4 regions of the Paenibacillus sp. UMB7766-LJ446 genome follow, and region 1 is predicted to be linked to each of the others. Evidence: a T-box and tRNA genes for the amino acid it is inferred to sense, from the RefSeq annotation. Region 1 holds a T-box; the other regions hold tRNA genes.
The links. A T-box is a leader RNA that pairs with one kind of tRNA and senses whether it is charged. The one in region 1 lies ahead of leuS (leucine--tRNA ligase), so its partner is inferred to be a tRNA-Leu.
Positions count from the first base shown of each region.

Region 2: it encodes a tRNA-Leu, which carries the amino acid that the T-box ahead of leuS (leucine--tRNA ligase) is inferred to sense. The anticodon was not compared.
Region 3: it encodes a tRNA-Leu, which carries the amino acid that the T-box ahead of leuS (leucine--tRNA ligase) is inferred to sense. The anticodon was not compared.
Region 4: it encodes a tRNA-Leu, which carries the amino acid that the T-box ahead of leuS (leucine--tRNA ligase) is inferred to sense. The anticodon was not compared.

Region 1 covers NZ_JASOYM010000006.1:163,304-167,518, reverse strand. The annotation lists gene QP794_RS16825 (CvfB family protein) at 1-634, shown strand, start outside; gene QP794_RS16820 (class I SAM-dependent DNA methyltransferase) at 774-1,544, shown strand; T-box leader at 1,848-2,115, shown strand; gene leuS (leucine--tRNA ligase) at 2,187-4,215, shown strand, end outside.
Region 2 covers NZ_JASOYM010000001.1:135,108-139,322, forward strand. The annotation lists gene QP794_RS00485 (S-layer homology domain-containing protein) at 1-1,934, opposite strand, end outside; tRNA gene QP794_RS00490 (tRNA-Leu) at 2,266-2,349, opposite strand; cyclic di-AMP (ydaO/yuaA leader) riboswitch at 2,655-2,786, shown strand; gene QP794_RS00495 (C40 family peptidase) at 2,792-3,256, shown strand; gene QP794_RS00500 (carboxymuconolactone decarboxylase family protein) at 3,352-3,681, opposite strand; gene QP794_RS00505 (hypothetical protein) at 3,798-4,016, opposite strand; gene QP794_RS00510 (hypothetical protein) at 4,141-4,215, opposite strand, start outside.
Region 3 covers NZ_JASOYM010000008.1:8,365-12,579, reverse strand. The annotation lists gene QP794_RS19450 (spore germination protein) at 1-19, shown strand, start outside; gene QP794_RS19445 (GerAB/ArcD/ProY family transporter) at 16-1,116, shown strand; gene QP794_RS19440 (Ger(x)C family spore germination protein) at 1,113-2,414, shown strand; gene QP794_RS19435 (hypothetical protein) at 2,411-2,596, shown strand; tRNA gene QP794_RS19430 (tRNA-Leu) at 2,736-2,821, opposite strand; gene QP794_RS19425 (general stress protein) at 3,069-3,518, opposite strand; gene QP794_RS19420 (hypothetical protein) at 3,725-3,961, shown strand; gene QP794_RS19415 (NucA/NucB deoxyribonuclease domain-containing protein) at 4,139-4,215, opposite strand, start outside.
Region 4 covers NZ_JASOYM010000001.1:915,730-919,944, forward strand. The annotation lists gene QP794_RS04630 (HAD family hydrolase) at 1-218, opposite strand, end outside; cyclic di-AMP (ydaO/yuaA leader) riboswitch at 336-511, opposite strand; gene QP794_RS04635 (glutathione peroxidase) at 879-1,355, shown strand; partial or broken gene QP794_RS33125 (hypothetical protein) at 1,331-1,399, opposite strand; tRNA gene QP794_RS04640 (tRNA-Leu) at 1,505-1,587, opposite strand; gene QP794_RS04645 (urease accessory protein UreF) at 2,009-2,710, shown strand; gene QP794_RS04650 (Rha family transcriptional regulator) at 2,987-3,190, shown strand; gene QP794_RS04655 (nitrogen regulation protein NR(II)) at 3,219-3,872, shown strand; gene urtE (urea ABC transporter ATP-binding subunit UrtE) at 3,898-4,215, opposite strand, start outside.

The DNA of each region.
Region 1 (4,215 bases):
AATGGGGCTTGGACGGCAATTGCTGCTCCCGATTCGTGAATTGCCTGAGTTGGAAGAATTGCGTCCCCATGTGGGGGATGAAGTTTTTGTTATTATGGAGCACGACAAGCAAGGACGTTTGCGGGCAAAATTGGCTGGGGAACGTGAGCTTGCGCCATTGTCTTTCCATGCGCCAACCTCTTGGGTGAACGAATGGGTTGAAGCAACAGTGTACAAGCCACTTCAGATGGGTACTTTTGTACTTGTTGACGGTGGTGTGCTCGGCTTTGGCGCGATCGGCATGATTCATTCCTCGGAGCGAAATCGTATGCTGCGCCTTGGTGAAAAGGTGAAATGCCGGGTAACCATGGTACGTGAAGACGGACGTGTCAATCTGGCGATGTCTCCTCTCAAAGAGGTAGGTCGCAATGAAGATGCGGACAAACTGCTCGCTTTCATGAAAGAGCGCCCTACGGGCGGCATGCCTTATTCGGATGCTACCCCGCCGGACATTATCAAGGAGCGTTTTGGCATCAGTAAATCTGCTTTCAAGCGTGCCTTGGGCAAACTGATGAAGGACGGTCTGGTCACTCAAAAGGAAAACTGGACCTATCTGACAGAGTCTGTACCCCAGGATCAGAACGAGGACAAGTAAGCAAACAGCTATCATGGATCAAGCATGTGCTTGAATCCACACGTAAAGGCAGGGCAAGGCTGGGTGAACTCCGGACGCCCCTGCTTTTTCTTTTGTTCAAATGAGCTTCGAAAATGAAATTGAAAGTGCGGTGCCTGACATGTCTTACCGGAAATTTGCCTATGTGTACGATGAATTAATGGAGGATATGCCTTATCCGGACTGGATAAGGTTTGCGAGAACAGCTTGGGAACGGCATGGCATGCCGAAAAGTGTGGCTGAACTGGGCTGCGGTACGGGTTCAATTACGATCCCCCTGGTCAACTCCGGCTTCGAAGTTACAGGCATTGACCTGTCAGCGGACATGTTGTCTGTTGCACGCAGTAAAATGGAGGCTACACCTCAAGGTCACCGCTTATATCGGGAGGGCAGCGTCCGCTGGGTGCAGCAAGATATGCGGGACTGGAGAGTACCGGAGCCCGTGGACTCGGTGATATCGTTCTGTGATTGCGTGAATTATTTGCTTGAAAAAGAAGATGTTGTCCGTACATTTCAGCGTACTTACGAGATGCTGAAGCCAGATGGGACTTTCCTGTTCGATGTACATCATCCGAATACCCTTATTCGATACGAAGAGGAGCAACCTTTTGTGTTGGATGAACGCTCCGTGTCGTATATTTGGACCTGTGATATGGATCATGATCGGTGTGAGATTGAGCATCATCTGAGTATCTTTTCACGTACGGCTGAGAGCGGCAAGGATATGTACCAGCGGTTTGAAGAGGTTCATGTTCAGCGTGCATACGATCCAGACTGGATGAAGCTGGAGCTCACCAAGGCTGGTTTCAGAGATGTGCGTGTGTATGCTGATTTTGAGTGGAAAGAAGCGGGAGAAGGCGCACAGCGTCTGTTCTATGTAGCTGTGAAATAAGATTATGATGTTGAACTGTCCTTATGATACATAGGGGCAGTTTTGTTACAACAGATAGCAAACGGAAAATAAGAAGGTTATATGAACTCTACTTTGATCTGGCGCTGAGAATCGAGTGGCCTTATTGTCATACGATAACAAGGAACACATTCAGTGGACGATGGATAACCTGGAAGAAGGAATCAAGCGATTCCGGTCGTCTTGAAGTGTATACTCATGCATGGCATTGTTTATAGTCAACAAACAGTGTAATATTGACTTTAATGCTTCTTTTTTATATAATGTTCCCGATCATATCGTATACATATTTCGATGATAAGGATCAGTAGTGAGTCCTGTACATTACAGAGAGCCGGCGGTTGGTGCAAGTCGGTTGACAGTATTTCACGAACTCGCCTTGGAGAAATGCGGTGATTACACCATCTTGCAACCGACGAAGCAACACTCGTGTTCAGGAATGGAAATCCGCATCGGTTAACCGCCGTTACAGGTCCAAAGGGAGTGGATGACGAAGCACGATAAGTCCGCTAACTAGGGTGGTACCACGGGAATTCAACCTCTCGTCCCTAGCGCTGCAAACGCTACGGGATGCTGAGGTTTTTTTGTTGCAATAAATGTGAATAACCAGAGGAGGAACAATAGATGAGCGAGAATCAACAGCCAAAACACGGCTATAAGCCACAAGTTATGGAAAAAAGTTGGCAGCAATACTGGGATGTCAATAAAACGTTTAAAACGGGTGAGGACCCTTCTAAACCGAAGTTTTACGCACTGGATATGTTTCCGTATCCATCCGGCTCAGGCCTGCACGTAGGTCACCCGGAAGGATACACGGCAACGGATATCGTATCCCGTTTCAAACGTATGCGCGGCTTCAATGTACTGCATCCAATGGGTTGGGACGCTTTTGGCCTGCCTGCCGAGCAGCATGCATTGGATACGGGAGAGCATCCGCGTGATATCACCTTCCGCAACATTGATAATTTCCGTCGTCAAATCAAATCACTCGGTTTTTCCTATGACTGGGATCGGGAGATCAGCACAACTGACCCTGAATATTACAAATGGACGCAATGGATCTTTATCCAGCTGTACAATAAAGGCCTGGCTTATGTTGATGAAGTACCTGTGAACTGGTGTGAAGCTTTGGGTACGGTACTGGCGAACGAAGAGGTTATTGACGGCAAGAGTGAGCGTGGTGGACATCCGGTCGTTCGTAAACCGATGCGCCAATGGGTATTGAGAATTACGGAATATGCAGAGCGTTTGCTGGAAGATCTGGAGGAGCTGGATTGGTCAGAGAGCATCAAGGATATGCAGCGCAACTGGATCGGCAAATCGACCGGGGCAGAAGTTACTTTTGCCATTGAGGGTCATGAAGAAGTTATCAAGGTGTTTACGACACGTGCAGATACGTTGTTTGGCGCTAGTTATGCTGTATTGGCACCTGAACATGAGCTGGTGGAAGTCATTACAACCCCAGAACAGCGTGAAGCAATCAAGGCATATCAGGAACAGGCTGCTCGCAAGAGTGATCTGGAACGCACCGACTTGGCTAAAGACAAATCAGGTGTGTTCACAGGAACTTACGCAATCAATCCGGTAAACGGAGCGAAGGTGCCAATCTGGATCGCCGATTATGTTCTGGCTGGTTACGGCACAGGGGCAATCATGGCCGTTCCGGGGCATGACACTCGTGACTGGGAGTTTGCGAAACAGTTTGGTCTGGACATCATCGAGGTTGTACAGGGTGGCGACGTAACCCAAGAAGCTTACTCTGGAGACGGACCGCATGTGAACTCCGATTTCCTGAACGGATTGAACAACGAAGAAGCGATTGCGAAGATGATTGCCTGGTTGGAAGAGAACGGTAAGGGACAAGGCAAAACGACCTATCGTCTGCGTGACTGGTTGTTCAGCCGTCAGCGTTACTGGGGTGAGCCAATCCCGATTCTGCATCTGGAAGACGGAACGATGAAGACGGTGCCGGAAGATCAACTGCCTTTGCTGCTGCCGGATATTGACCAGATCAAACCTTCGGGTACTGGAGAATCACCGCTGGCTAATGTTACAGAATGGGTTAATACCATAGATCCGGAAACAGGAATGAAAGCACGTCGCGAGACGAACACGATGCCACAATGGGCCGGTAGCTGCTGGTATTACCTGCGCTTTATCGATCCACACAATGACAAGGAACTGATCTCTCAGGAGAAACAGCAGCAGTGGCTGCCGGTTGATCTGTACATTGGGGGAGCTGAGCACGCGGTGCTTCACTTGCTGTACGCTCGTTTCTGGCATAAAGTGCTGTATGATCTGGGTGTGGTGCATACCAAAGAGCCATTCCACAAATTGGTCAACCAAGGTATGATCCTGGGAACCAACAACGAGAAAATGAGTAAATCCCGTGGTAATGTTATTAACCCGGATGAGATCGTCAATGAATTTGGTGCAGACACATTGCGTCTGTATGAAATGTTCATGGGGCCTTTGGAGGCTACAAAACCGTGGAACGCTAACGGGGTTGAGGGCATGCACCGCTTCCTGTCACGTGTATGGCGTCTGTTCATCAATGAAGATACAGGTGCAATCAATGACAAGATTACAGCAGATGGTGGTACCGATGAGTTCAAACGGACGGCTCACAAAACCATCAAAAAGGTTACAGAGG
Region 2 (4,215 bases), on a different contig from region 1:
GCAATTTCCGTTGTTACTCTAAGCGCATCCAGCAGCATATATCGGCCCGATCCTTTGACTACCTTCAAGGTATGCAAACCGTTATCCAATCCGGCCGCACTATACAGCACCTGTTGGGCCTCTCGCTCACCACTCGTATTAGAGCTAACCGTTTCAGGCGTTCCATTATCGAGTGTGACTATCATTTCTCCCAGCCCTTGATCTTTCTCCGTCAGCAGGTCAATGCCTGTTCCAGTAAAGGTATATTCAAAAGAATCACCGTCTGTTTCCGTAAAATGTACATCATCTTTGTAATCCCCAAAACCTCTGCCGGTGTTTGGACTCCATGAACCCGTATATTGAATATGGTTGTCATCATCATTAATGTAAACCACATCGGTCACGGCAGCAGCATCCATGGCAGCAGCATTTGCTGCAATTTCATTTTCTGCATTCGCGGCACGTTCAGATCCAGCGTCTAGGTCAGATCCTTGCTGCGTATTTATATTCGCTGGACTAGTGTTCGAAGAATCCGAAATAGCGATGCTCAGATCCTGTTTGCCATCGATTTGCTCCTTGCCTCCGTTACGCTTCCAATCCCCACTATAGTGCATGCCTGTATCATCATCATTAACGGCTGATGTGCCGCTCAGTGCGGTTACCTTAAGCATTCGGGAGGCATGGGGTTCCAGCACGCCGCCACTGAATTCCGTATTAAAAGTTCCCAATTCGGAATGACTCCAAAGGTCACGAACTGAAGCTGGACCTTCCAGTCCAAGATCACTCCATTTCACTTTTACTTCGGCACTCCGATTGCCCAGATTGAACAGAGCTACGCTGTACGTACCATCTCCGTTATTGGCATACCAAACCTGCTGCTTGGTATCTATGGATACCGGATGGCCTGGACGTCCGGCCTGATTGACCGCAATGACTTCATCATTAGTAAGTAATTGAAGTCCATAGCTGTCCAATCGTGTCAAGTCATTTCCGGTATAGAGGGGCGCTGAAGAGATGGACCAGAACGTCATGGCAGTCTGGCGCTCGTCCTTGGTCAGACCATCCATAGAGCCATTCCCGATATTCAGGGAGTCGAAATCATTCCAACCCCCTGGCCCTGCATCACGCCACCAGATGGCCGCTATGGGGAATAAGCGTGAAATACTCGACCATTCAGTCAACCCCTTACTGCTATCGTAGGCTTCAATATCCCAATCAATCCGCCAGCCATTTGCATACTTTTTCCAGACGTCCACGTAGTTGTGGTCAAGCGCCCAGGAAAGCTCAAACCAGATGTTATTTCTATCCAGTGCTTTGGACCATGCCTCCACATCACCGCGTGCATCCCGGCTCAGGTTATTGATGCCTGACCCTGGAGTCACACTGTCGAATTTGACAAAGTTGATGCCCCACTCACCAAGAAGATCCACGATGGAGTCAATGTACTTCTGTGAGCAAGGGTTCGAAAAATCAATTTTGTAAGTGTATGAATCCCAAGCATCCATTACAACGAGCGGCTTTACCGCAATATCCTGCATACGACATGCTCCACCCGTCCCATAAACCTCAAGATTTTTATTATAAGCAGTAATTGATAACCCCGGAATCAGATAGATCCCGATCTTCTGTCCGTTATTATGAACATAATCAATAACCTCCTGAAATCCGTTCGGATAAAGAACAGAACTCGGGATCGGACGGCCGTATTCATCCTCGTCACCGTTCCAGCCAGCATCAATATTAATGTATTCATATCCATGAGCTTGCAGCTTCTCACGCATGGCGTCCGATTGCTTCTTAATGCTCTCGGCCGATGTCCAGTTACCCGCCCCGTCATATACCTGCATGCTGTAACTGCTCCAGCCCATATACGGCTTCTGGGCCAGACTTTTATCTGCTGCTTGTGCCACATTGCCTGTCGTTCCGATCATTCCGAACTGCACTGCTGCAATCATGAATACCATAAAACACATTGCCATCCTTTTTCCGATTCGTTTCAAATTATCCCTACCCCCTCTGAATTTGGTCGTTCAAATCCTTGTTGATAGCGCTTCCATACGAGAAGAGAATAGTGGATGAGGGATCCCTGGAATAGGTACAATTCGGTATTTTACGTACAATTAACCTGAAATACAGGGGCAAATCGTCGCATAACGAACCTTTTTCCATTACTGGATAAATAAACAAACAATCAGGACGAGCAACGACTAAAATCGGTAAGCAAATAAAAAAGGCTCCTGAAGGCATCAATGCCATTCTAGGAACCTTTTTCGTGATACATTATGATGCGGTCGAGAGGACTCGAACCTCCACGGGGGTTAGCCCACACGGACCTGAACCGTGCGCGTCTGCCAATTCCGCCACGACCGCGTATGTCGTATCTCCGAGAAATTATATCGCGGCGACAAGAAATAATATATCATGTGCAGGTAATTAGTGTCAACAAAAAAATATAATTTCCCACTTCAATGTATGTAATATAACCAATACATTGTCCAATTTCTCTCCCGTTGAAACAGTAGTTACTTTTTTGTCATCGATTAGAATCCAACATTCGAGTTTTTTCAACATAAAAAGTCAGAATTCCGTTAACATTGAGGTGCTAAGAAAACATTAAAACAGGTTTGACATTTTCGCATTTATGCAATATAGTTTCAAAAGGTTACAAAAACTTAATTATTCATTTGCCGAGTTTCATGTTTGAAAACGGGGGAACCATTTTGGGTGAATTATTCTTATACATAGGAAATATAGGGAACCTTCTACCGAACCCTTAGCTAACTCCGTAGGCATCGAAGGGAGAACACAAATTTTGAAAAAGCTTATCATCTCCATTTTTGGAGCAGCAGTACTATTTACATCCGGGGCAACAAGCACTGAGGCAAGCAGTATTAACACCGTGGTAAACAACATGACAGGCATACCTTACAAATGGGGTGGCACTACGCTCGCCGGGTTTGATTGCTCGGGATTTATGAGATATATTTTCAACAAATACAGCATTGAATTGCCACGCACTTCGCAGCAGCAAGCCAAGGCTGGCACGCCGGTATCCAAAGCTAATCTGCGTACAGGTGACCTGGTGTTCTTTAATACGATGGGTAATGGCATTTCACATACAGGTGTATATATCGGTGGCGGACAGTTCGCTCACGCTTCAAGTAGCAAGGGTGTAAGCATCACTCAATTATCCAATCCTTACTTTAATGATCGTTACGTAACAGCTCGCCGGGTAACAGGACAGTTTATGTATAACAAAATGCTGGGCAAAATATAAGAACACGAAAAGGCTTCGGTTATCACCGGAGCCTTTTCTTTGTCTGCCCTATATTTCTACAGAAAGCTGGACAATATTGTTCTGCAATATATAGGTTAATGTAAAGCCTTCTGTACTCTCATTGCACCCTGAGACAGCGCATGGCCTCCGCCTACGGCTCCAGCCACAGCCACCGTCTCCATAATCTCCTGATCGGTCGCTCCTTTGGCACGTGCCTCTTCCACATGGTAGAACGTACATACCTCATTATTGGCAAACAATCCAATGCCCAGGGCAATCAGCTGTTTGGTCTTGGCATCAACCGCTCCTGCCTGAAAACATTCTCCAGTGAACTCATGATAAGACTTCACCACTGCAGGCAGCACGTCGCTTAATTCACCCATCTGATCTTTATAGGCATGAACCTTATCATTCATCAGTGTCATGGTTACCGCACATCCTCTCGGCTGATATGTTACAAACTCTCACTGTACCTATCTTCTCTCCCGAGAGGTGCAATTATGCCAAAACATCCATGGTAAATGAACCTAAAACGCATGTCCTATTCTTCGAGCAGGCTCTTGCGTGGTTCGCTGAACAACTGGTACTGATAATTCCGATCAAGCTTGACCACACGACGATTCTGACGGCGAATGAGTACCTGCTCCCCGTCCCAGGCTACGACAATGCCTGTCACATCATTGGACTGAATCTCGTCCCGAATCACCCTTACTTTTTCACCCGATAAACGCAGTGCATCCAATTCTGCATCACTGATCATATTCTCGACGCCTACTTTCTCCATAAAAATTATTTACAAAAAGAGACCTAAATGAAAAGTCATTTAGGTCTCACGTGACTGTATTGGACTGTCATGTCATTCGAAAGTATGTCCCGACTGAAAGTTACCGCTGCGCGTGCTCTTTGCTGTCGTTCTTCTCAAACCAAAAATCAAGCACTTTGGCGGACATCACACGTTC
Region 3 (4,215 bases), on a different contig from region 1:
AGAAGGAGGTCCTTCGTGAAAAAAAATTATATTGGTGTGTATGAAGCTGCATCCATCGGGATCATTTTCATCATCACCAAAATCTTTTTGCCATTTCAAAGATCACTTGCTGAACTCGGGGGGACTGCGGCATGGATCATTGTTCTGATCGGAGCCGCTCTCTGTCCGCTGACATGGTGGTCAATCCGGGGGGTGCTGCAAAATGCTGCTGAAGGCTCCACGCTGATTGAAGCGACGGAAGAAATCTGGGGCTCGCTGATCGGTACGTTACTGAATATCATCTATTTCTGCTTCTTTTTCATGATTACCTTTCTGGTTCTGCGTGAATTTTCGGAACTGCTCACTTCCGATATTTTGCCACGGACACCGATTAACATTATTCAAGTCTCGCTGCTAATCTCGATTGCCTTTATGGTCCATTCTGGCATTGAGGCGATTGGACGCTTATGCTGGATCGCCATCTTCCTGATTGTAGGCAGTGTAGTTATTGTACTCATGGGCGGATTAATGACCCATTCGGAAGTCAATGCGCTATCTCCCTTCTGGGGAACGGGACGAGCAGAGGTGTTCAAATTCGGGATTATCAAAAGTTCATTGTTTTCGGAAATGCTTGTCTTTGGATTCCTTCTGCCACGTTTGCGCAAAAAACAGGAATGGGGACGGGCCGCATGGTGGTGCATTTTGATTTCTTCAATCATGCTATTCGGCACCACCATTGTATATCTGTTTGTTTTCCCCTATCCCACAGCAATCAGGCTTAATGTCCCGATGTTTGAAGTAAGCCGTTTAATTATTTTTGGGCGATGGATTCAGCGTCTGGAGAGTCTGTTCCTTATTGCATGGCTAATCAGCGCCGTGATCAAGCTGGCTATTGGATTATATTGCGCTGCTGCGACATTGTCCCAGGTTTTGAAGCTGACGAAGGTTAAGCCGCTTATTTTCCCTCTGTCCCTGCTTGTCTATGCCTTTGCTTTACTACCCGCCAGTGAAATGAGAGCGGTCGCCTGGGACGGAAAATTTCTGCGCACGTACGGGTCCATCATCTCCATCGGTTTGCCCATGATCACATGGTTTGTCGGCATCATTAAAATGAAAATGAGGAGGCGCTCAACATGATACGATTCCAGTACATCAGCAAGTGTTCCCTCCTCCTTATCTTGATTTTTCCGCTGCTGACGGGGTGTTGGGACCGACTGGACCCGGAAAACATGGCATTCATTATGGCTGTAGGCGTCGATACCGGTCCAAGGAACGATTATATCTATACTTTTGCCGTTGCCATGCCGAAGTCAAGCAGCAGCACAAGCAGCGCAAGCAAATCTGAATCCAAAAATATCGTCAATGTTTTTTCTCAAGAGAGTTCGAGCCTGTCTTCCGCAATGCTTACAAGTCAAAGTTATGTCGCCCGAAGGCTTACCCTCATCCATTCCAAAGCCTTTATCCTGGGAGATGGCGTTGCTCGTCAGGGCGTTATGCCCATCCTTGGTGAGACTGTCCGTAATTCGGAATTCAGGCGAACAGTCAATGTAATTACAACAAAAGGTCGTGCCGACACCTTCATCCAGAATATTAAACCTATAATGGAGGATGATATTGATCTGTGGTTTGAGCTTGAAATGGACCCCCATAATACAGGAGCCATCACGCCCAAGCGATCCCGCTTCCACGATTTTGTCCTGGATGTTGAACAACCCGGTACCGGAGGCACAACGATTCTATCCGCCGAACGTCCTGATGTAGAGAAAGGTACCCGGAAGTGGCACAAGGAAGAGCACTCTTCATCAAATGCCAAAGGCGAGCCGCCAATTACGAGTAATACCTATGCCGGTGATGTTCCCAGAAAGGGCGAAACCCCCATCGATTTTTTTGGAAGTGCGGTATATAAGGGGCAAAAGCTGGTCGGTTACCTTACTGGGTTGGAAAGCAAAATGCTCAATATTTTGCGTGGGGAGTTTGAAGAAACCGTTATGGAATTCCATGATCCGGTTGATCCGAAGTACAATCTGACGATCAGTATGGATTCGTTGAAAAAAAACCCGCTTACTTTGACACGGAAAGACGACCAAATCAACATCTCCCTGTCTCCCCATATGGTTGGAGAGTTGATAGGCTCCATGTCCAAGGTGGACTACACGTTGCCCCAAAATATTAAGCTGTTAGAAGATTCGGTTCAGGAACAACTGACATCTATGGCTTCGGAACTTCTGAATAAAACACTCTATACATGGAATGTGGATTGTATCCATATTGGAAACCGCCTCCGTGCGACTTTCCCCACACTTCAGGAGTGGTACGCTTATAAATGGCGAGAACATATCAAAGAAACGAAATACCATTTGAATATTCGTTTTCACATGAAAAGGCATGGAGATCAGGTCAGTCCTGCCGTGGAAGGAGATGAACTAACAAAATGACGGCTGTAATTGTAAAACTCTCTATATTAGGCGTGCTTTCCTTGTGGGCAGGCGTCTATATTGGAAGTCTGGCTCCAAGACTCTGGAAACAAAAGAACTACAGGGGCGCAGCAGGTACAGCCATACTGGCGGGATTGACTATGATTCTGCCGGTGGCTTTTACACTGATGAGAAATAATTAGAAACGCACTGCGTTGAGAGAAGTGGGGTGGGATATATTTTCAGGATGAATAAAAAAAGATCCTGTGTGATTGGTAAAATCACACAGGATCTTTCTTGTTATGGCTTAAATCCCTCCATACAAGAGGGTAAACCGATGGATGCCGAGGACCGGGATCGAACCGGTACGGTAGTCACCTACCGCAGGATTTTAAGTCCTGTGCGTCTGCCAATTCCGCCACCCCGGCATATGTATGTATTGCTTCATCACTTCAGGCGACAAGAAATATCTTACCATGAAATTTATGACTTTGCAATACCTTAATATAAAATAATCCAAAATAAATGAAACAGGCACTGCCAGCGTTAGCGAGCAGTGCCTAGAAAGTTCGAGTTGCGGTCCCGAACTTTCTATAAACCATCTATATTAAGGGAGGTGTAAAATAAGAATACCTCCCCAACATTAAAGAAACCTAAAATCAGGCTTAAATTAAACTAAAAAAGAAGAATAGGGGCAATTCGGTCCGCCTCTTCCTCACCGCATTCTACAATTACCAGGATATGCCCCTGCAACAGCCAATCTTCATAGTAATTAGCATCTTCTTCCGAGACCCCTGCTTCTGTCAAGGTAAGTACCAGATCATCCGTCTCACTTCCGATCTCGTTGCCTGCAAGTTTGCGTACCGCTTTCCCTATGGACATCGTCTGATCCATTCGTTTGCCCAGACCAGCGAGTACCCCTTTAAATACCCCTAAAGCGCCATCTGTTCCTGCACCCTTCATAGGCTTAGGTAAACCCGCCTTCTCACTTACCACTTCTAAATTGACCTGTTCCTTGGCTACCGCTCCCAAATATTTATCTGCTATGCCTTCCTCTTTCAGTTTATTCAGCATGATAATGGCTTCATTCTCTGTGTGTGCAAGTCCAATCAGCAATTGTGTCATTTCCGTGCCCCTCCTTTTACCCTTATATAACCCTAGTTGCTTCTTCAAAAACGGGTAGAACAAAATAAGTCCTTTCACCTATGTAAAATATAATTTCTGATCTGGAAATCTATACCTAGTTCTGATAGACTAGATAAAGAAGACAAATTAACCATTGAAATTATTGACATATCGAATTACTATTCCATAACCAGGAGCAATGACATATGAAAAAAGAGGTAGAAATTGCCATTCGGCGCAAACAACAGATCATCGTCCGTAATACAAGCGGTCAAACGGTAACTGGATTTCCGGAGCGTACCGCCGACGAGTCCATTCTGTCCTTACGGACAGTCCACGGAAGCCTGTGGATTCCATTCGACGAAGTAGAGCAAATCACACGGTTGTTAAGCATCCGCTCTCATCATTTAAGTGGAATGCAGTTATCTACGGCTGATCTGTAAATAAGGAACAACCACTTCATGTATTTATACGTGAACAAGACGTGTTTATTTCGATCTTCATACCATAAAACCAGACGCATAGACGTCTGGTTTTATTCTTGTCCTACATTCTATGCCTCACTTTTTCAAAGCCAGGGCATTTCTGTAACAATTACTTTCTTATTCATCCTCTGACGTTTATTTCACCACAAACTTTACTCGTGTTCCATCCGGATATGTACTTAGTTGGTTTCCCACCCATGACCCTGCACCAC
Region 4 (4,215 bases), on a different contig from region 1:
AAAACATTGCCTACACTGCCTTGCGGCAAAAACCATTTCTGAGCTGCAGCCGTGTTCATGCGAATGACATGCTCCACACCAATTCTCCGGAGCCTGCGCTCTTCCCCTGCACTGTTGGTCAGAACGGCAAACGGCATTTTTTTGTACATCAGCAATTTGATAAATTTACGTCCTGCTTCATTTGGAGCAGTAACTAAGATCATCTCTTTATCCATCATTCGTTCCTCCCTTTGCGTGAAAAGACAACAAAAAAGAAGCGTGGGGGACCAAGGCCTCCCGGACGCTTCTTCAATAATCCATAGCAAAAAGACACTATGAACCAGCGTACGGCTTGTTGCCTCTCCCTTTAACGCTTACGAGGTTAGCTGACGGATTCGGGCGCGAGAGTCGCCCTATTTCCGGCTGTCACCGGAAAATTCACCCCATGGATGCCTACTGTCCTGGACAGTTCATCCTGTTGGTTCCCCCGTTTCCCACCCATGAATGAATGGAAACTCAGCGATTAAAACATCGTTCCATTATGTTTCTTAATCAGAGCGATATTATCGTTTGTTTCGTTTTTCATGTAAAATTTAATTGAAATTGGAATTACGATATGAATCATACACCCGTGCCATATCGGTGTAAAGTCTGCGCAGATCACCGAATCGACGGATTTTTGCCATTTCACATCAATAATAGCGCTTACAACACATCCATTCTCTACCCATCTCTTCAAAGCTCTCTAATTCTCTCTTTAGCGAAATTCAGGTAGCAAAACATTCACAGTTCATACACGAGAGGTCCAAATGGCGTTAAAAAAGCAATATTAATTTTGCAATATTTAATTGTAATCAATATAATAGATGATAGAAGAATATGAAATGGAGGCGATTTTCATGTCAGTCTACGACTACAAAGTAAACACCCTTCGCGGTCAGGAAGTTGAGATGTCCAACTATCGTGACAAAGTACTGCTTATCGTGAATACAGCAAGCCAATGCGGCCTCACACCTCAATTCAAAGGTCTGCAAGAACTCCAGGACAAGTTCAAAGATTCCCCATTTGAAGTTCTTGGTTTTCCAAGCAACCAGTTTGCACAGGAAAAAGGCTCTTCTGATGATATTGCCGAGTTCTGCCAGATGAACTATGGTGTCAGCTTCCCGATGTTTGAGAAGATTGATGTGAATGGTTCAAGCGCTCATCCTCTATTCCAGCATCTTACCAAAGAAGCACCAGGCGTACTCGGCTCCAAAGCCATCAAATGGAACTTCACCAAATTCCTTGTGGATCAGAACGGACGTGTTTTGAAACGGTATGCTCCCAAAACAACACCTGATAAAATTGAAGCAGACATCAAAGAATTGCTTAAATAACAAGTGAAGGCCATCCGACCCCTGCAGACAGAATGAGCATGCATTCAGGGAAACGGGTGACCTTTTTTGTCTGGACTCATCTTTACTGTAAAAAAAACATAAAAAAGAAGCTCCCCATACGGGAAGCTTCTTCTTAATCGTTCTTATGATGCGGTCGAGAGGACTCGAACCTCCACGGGTATACACCCACTACCCCCTCAAGATAGCGTGTCTGCCATTCCACCACGACCGCATGTCGTAAATAATCGGCAACAGAGTTGATTATACCCGTTTCAAGTTTAAATGTAAAGCATTTTTAATATTATCATTTTAACTGCGCTTTCCCTTCCAAAAATCGTATAATCTCGTCATTTTCTCCTAAAAAGCACATATGATTAAAATTGATCCCGTTTTTATATCCGAGCAGGCTGATCACTCTACTTCCTTTATAAGGAACAATTACTCCATTCACCCTTCATAATATAACTTTAAATGTTATAAAAATTAACACAAATAAGATTTTAAATTTAAAAAGCAAGAAACTATTGACAAAAAGCGGATATTTATGTGAATATATATATCATATAATTCGGATTTATGAACAGAAAACGAACTAAAGCGGAGTATAAATGTTATTTTACATAACATTTACCGAACGTAGGAGGCGAAAGATTGTGAACCGTGGGAATAAGCTGCTCGATTACGTCAAACTGCTTGATTCCTCTATCCAGGTCGGAGGGTTCACCCATTCCTTCGGTATGGAAACCCATATCACTGAAGGAACCATTCGCAGTGCTGAAGATCTAGAATCATTCATGCGCTGTCAATTGCACCCCAGTATCGTGCGTCTGGAAGGTATGGCGATTAAAGGCATATACACCGCCACAGATCATAATGACGCGTGGCGTACAGCCCTTATCGACAAACTCGTTCATGTCCAGCGCACCCCAGCAAACCTCAGAGAACATGCCTCTACAATGGGAAAACGACTGATTAAGCTGGCTCGTGCACTCCACCCCTGGATTGATTTTAGCGAGCTTGAACAAACTCTGGCTAAGTATGAATCCGTTGGCTGCCTTTCCACTGTTCACGCCTGGATTAACCACCACCTCGAAATCCCTGTCGAGGAGGCAGTCCTTGGTTATCTGCATTCAGCCATGAGTGCCTGCATAACCGAAGCCTCCAAAGTGATTCCCCTCACTCCCGATACAACCCAGGACCTGTTGGTTCGCCTCGCCGCAGACCTGGAGCATGAATGGCATACCGTCAGCGCCTCCGCTGCGGATGGACTGGTACAACCAGCCTCAATGTCCATGAAAACATTGTTCCCCAGCTTCCATATGCTTGGAGCAGGACTTCACGCCTACAGGGCCTGATCTTTATCCCCTTCACCTCCATACAACTCACCTCCTCATACAGTAAAACATGAAAAACACGCCGCAACCTCATTGCTGGCGTGTTTTTTATGTCATTCATGTTGTCTATTTAACGTAATTACGCCATTTAACACATTAAAATACACTTATTTCCGTCTTTTTTAATTGTTAGATGACGCAAATACGTATATAATAAATTATACAGCTCGCATATCTATATATTCTACATCAAGAATAACCGGCTGAATACTACATTCCACTGAGGGGTGAACCCTTTTGAACAAAAAGAAACCTGTGACTCCTTTCGGATGGGCCATCAAACGAAGACTAACCGAACTCCAGGTCGACCAAAAGACATTTTGCGAACAGTACAACATCCCGCCATACCGTCTGTCCAATCTCATCCATGGGACACGCAAAGCAACCCGGTTCAGGAACCAGGTCGCCGACATTTTGGATATTCCAGATGATTTAAGATAAGATTTTCTGCCAAGGAGGAGCTCATTTCATGAGGTACTTAATATCCGATCTGGAGAGATTATCGTTCCAGTCCATGCAACACCAGCTCATCATCGTCGACCATAACTGGATCATCCGCAGCTGCAATACGGCTTGGCAACAGGGACTCGGGCAACTGCTTCCCAAACCGGGCGTATCCGGCCACTCCAGCACCACACCCGAAACATCTTATTACCTTCGTTTAATAGAGGGGTGGACATTACGCGAGGAACAAGCAAAGAATGCGAAGATCGTTCAGGAGTTGAAAAGTATTACTGCACCTTTTAAAGACAGTCATACATATGACATCTTCGTTCAAACGGTCCACAACGAACAACGGTGGTTCCGTCTCGAACTCACCCCATTGATTCAGGCCGACCCATCCCTGCTGTCTGATCTCGCACTGATTGCACACACGGATGTTACCGAACAGAAACAGACAGAACGCCAATTGAAGAAAGCTCTGTCCGAAGTGCGCACGTTGCGTGGACTACTTCCCATTTGTGCTGTCTGCAAACAGATTAAGGATGAACAGGACAGCTGGAATTCAGTTGAAAGTTATCTGGAGAAGCATACTCATGCCGAATTCACCCATGATATCTGCCCGGATTGCATCCGAAGACTATATCCGAAGTACTCCAACATTCTGGACAAGCACGCCTAAACTCTCCCTACACCACGAACCTTAGCTACACAGACAGATGGTGCTCAAACTGCGACATATCCAGTTCCCGCGGTGTTCCTTGCAGTGCAATTGCCCCTTTGTCCATTACATAGATATAATCTGCAGCACCGCGTACAAAATCAATGCTCTGCTCTACCAGCAAGATGGAGATCTCACCCTTTGCTTTAATTTGCAAAATAACCTGCCGGATATCCTCTACGATGGAAGGCTGAATGCCTTCTGTCGGCTCATCCAGAAGCAACAGACCAGGCCTTGAAGCCAGCGCGCGGGCAAAGGCCAACTGCTGCTGCTGCCCGCCACTTAGATCACCACCCTGCCGTCC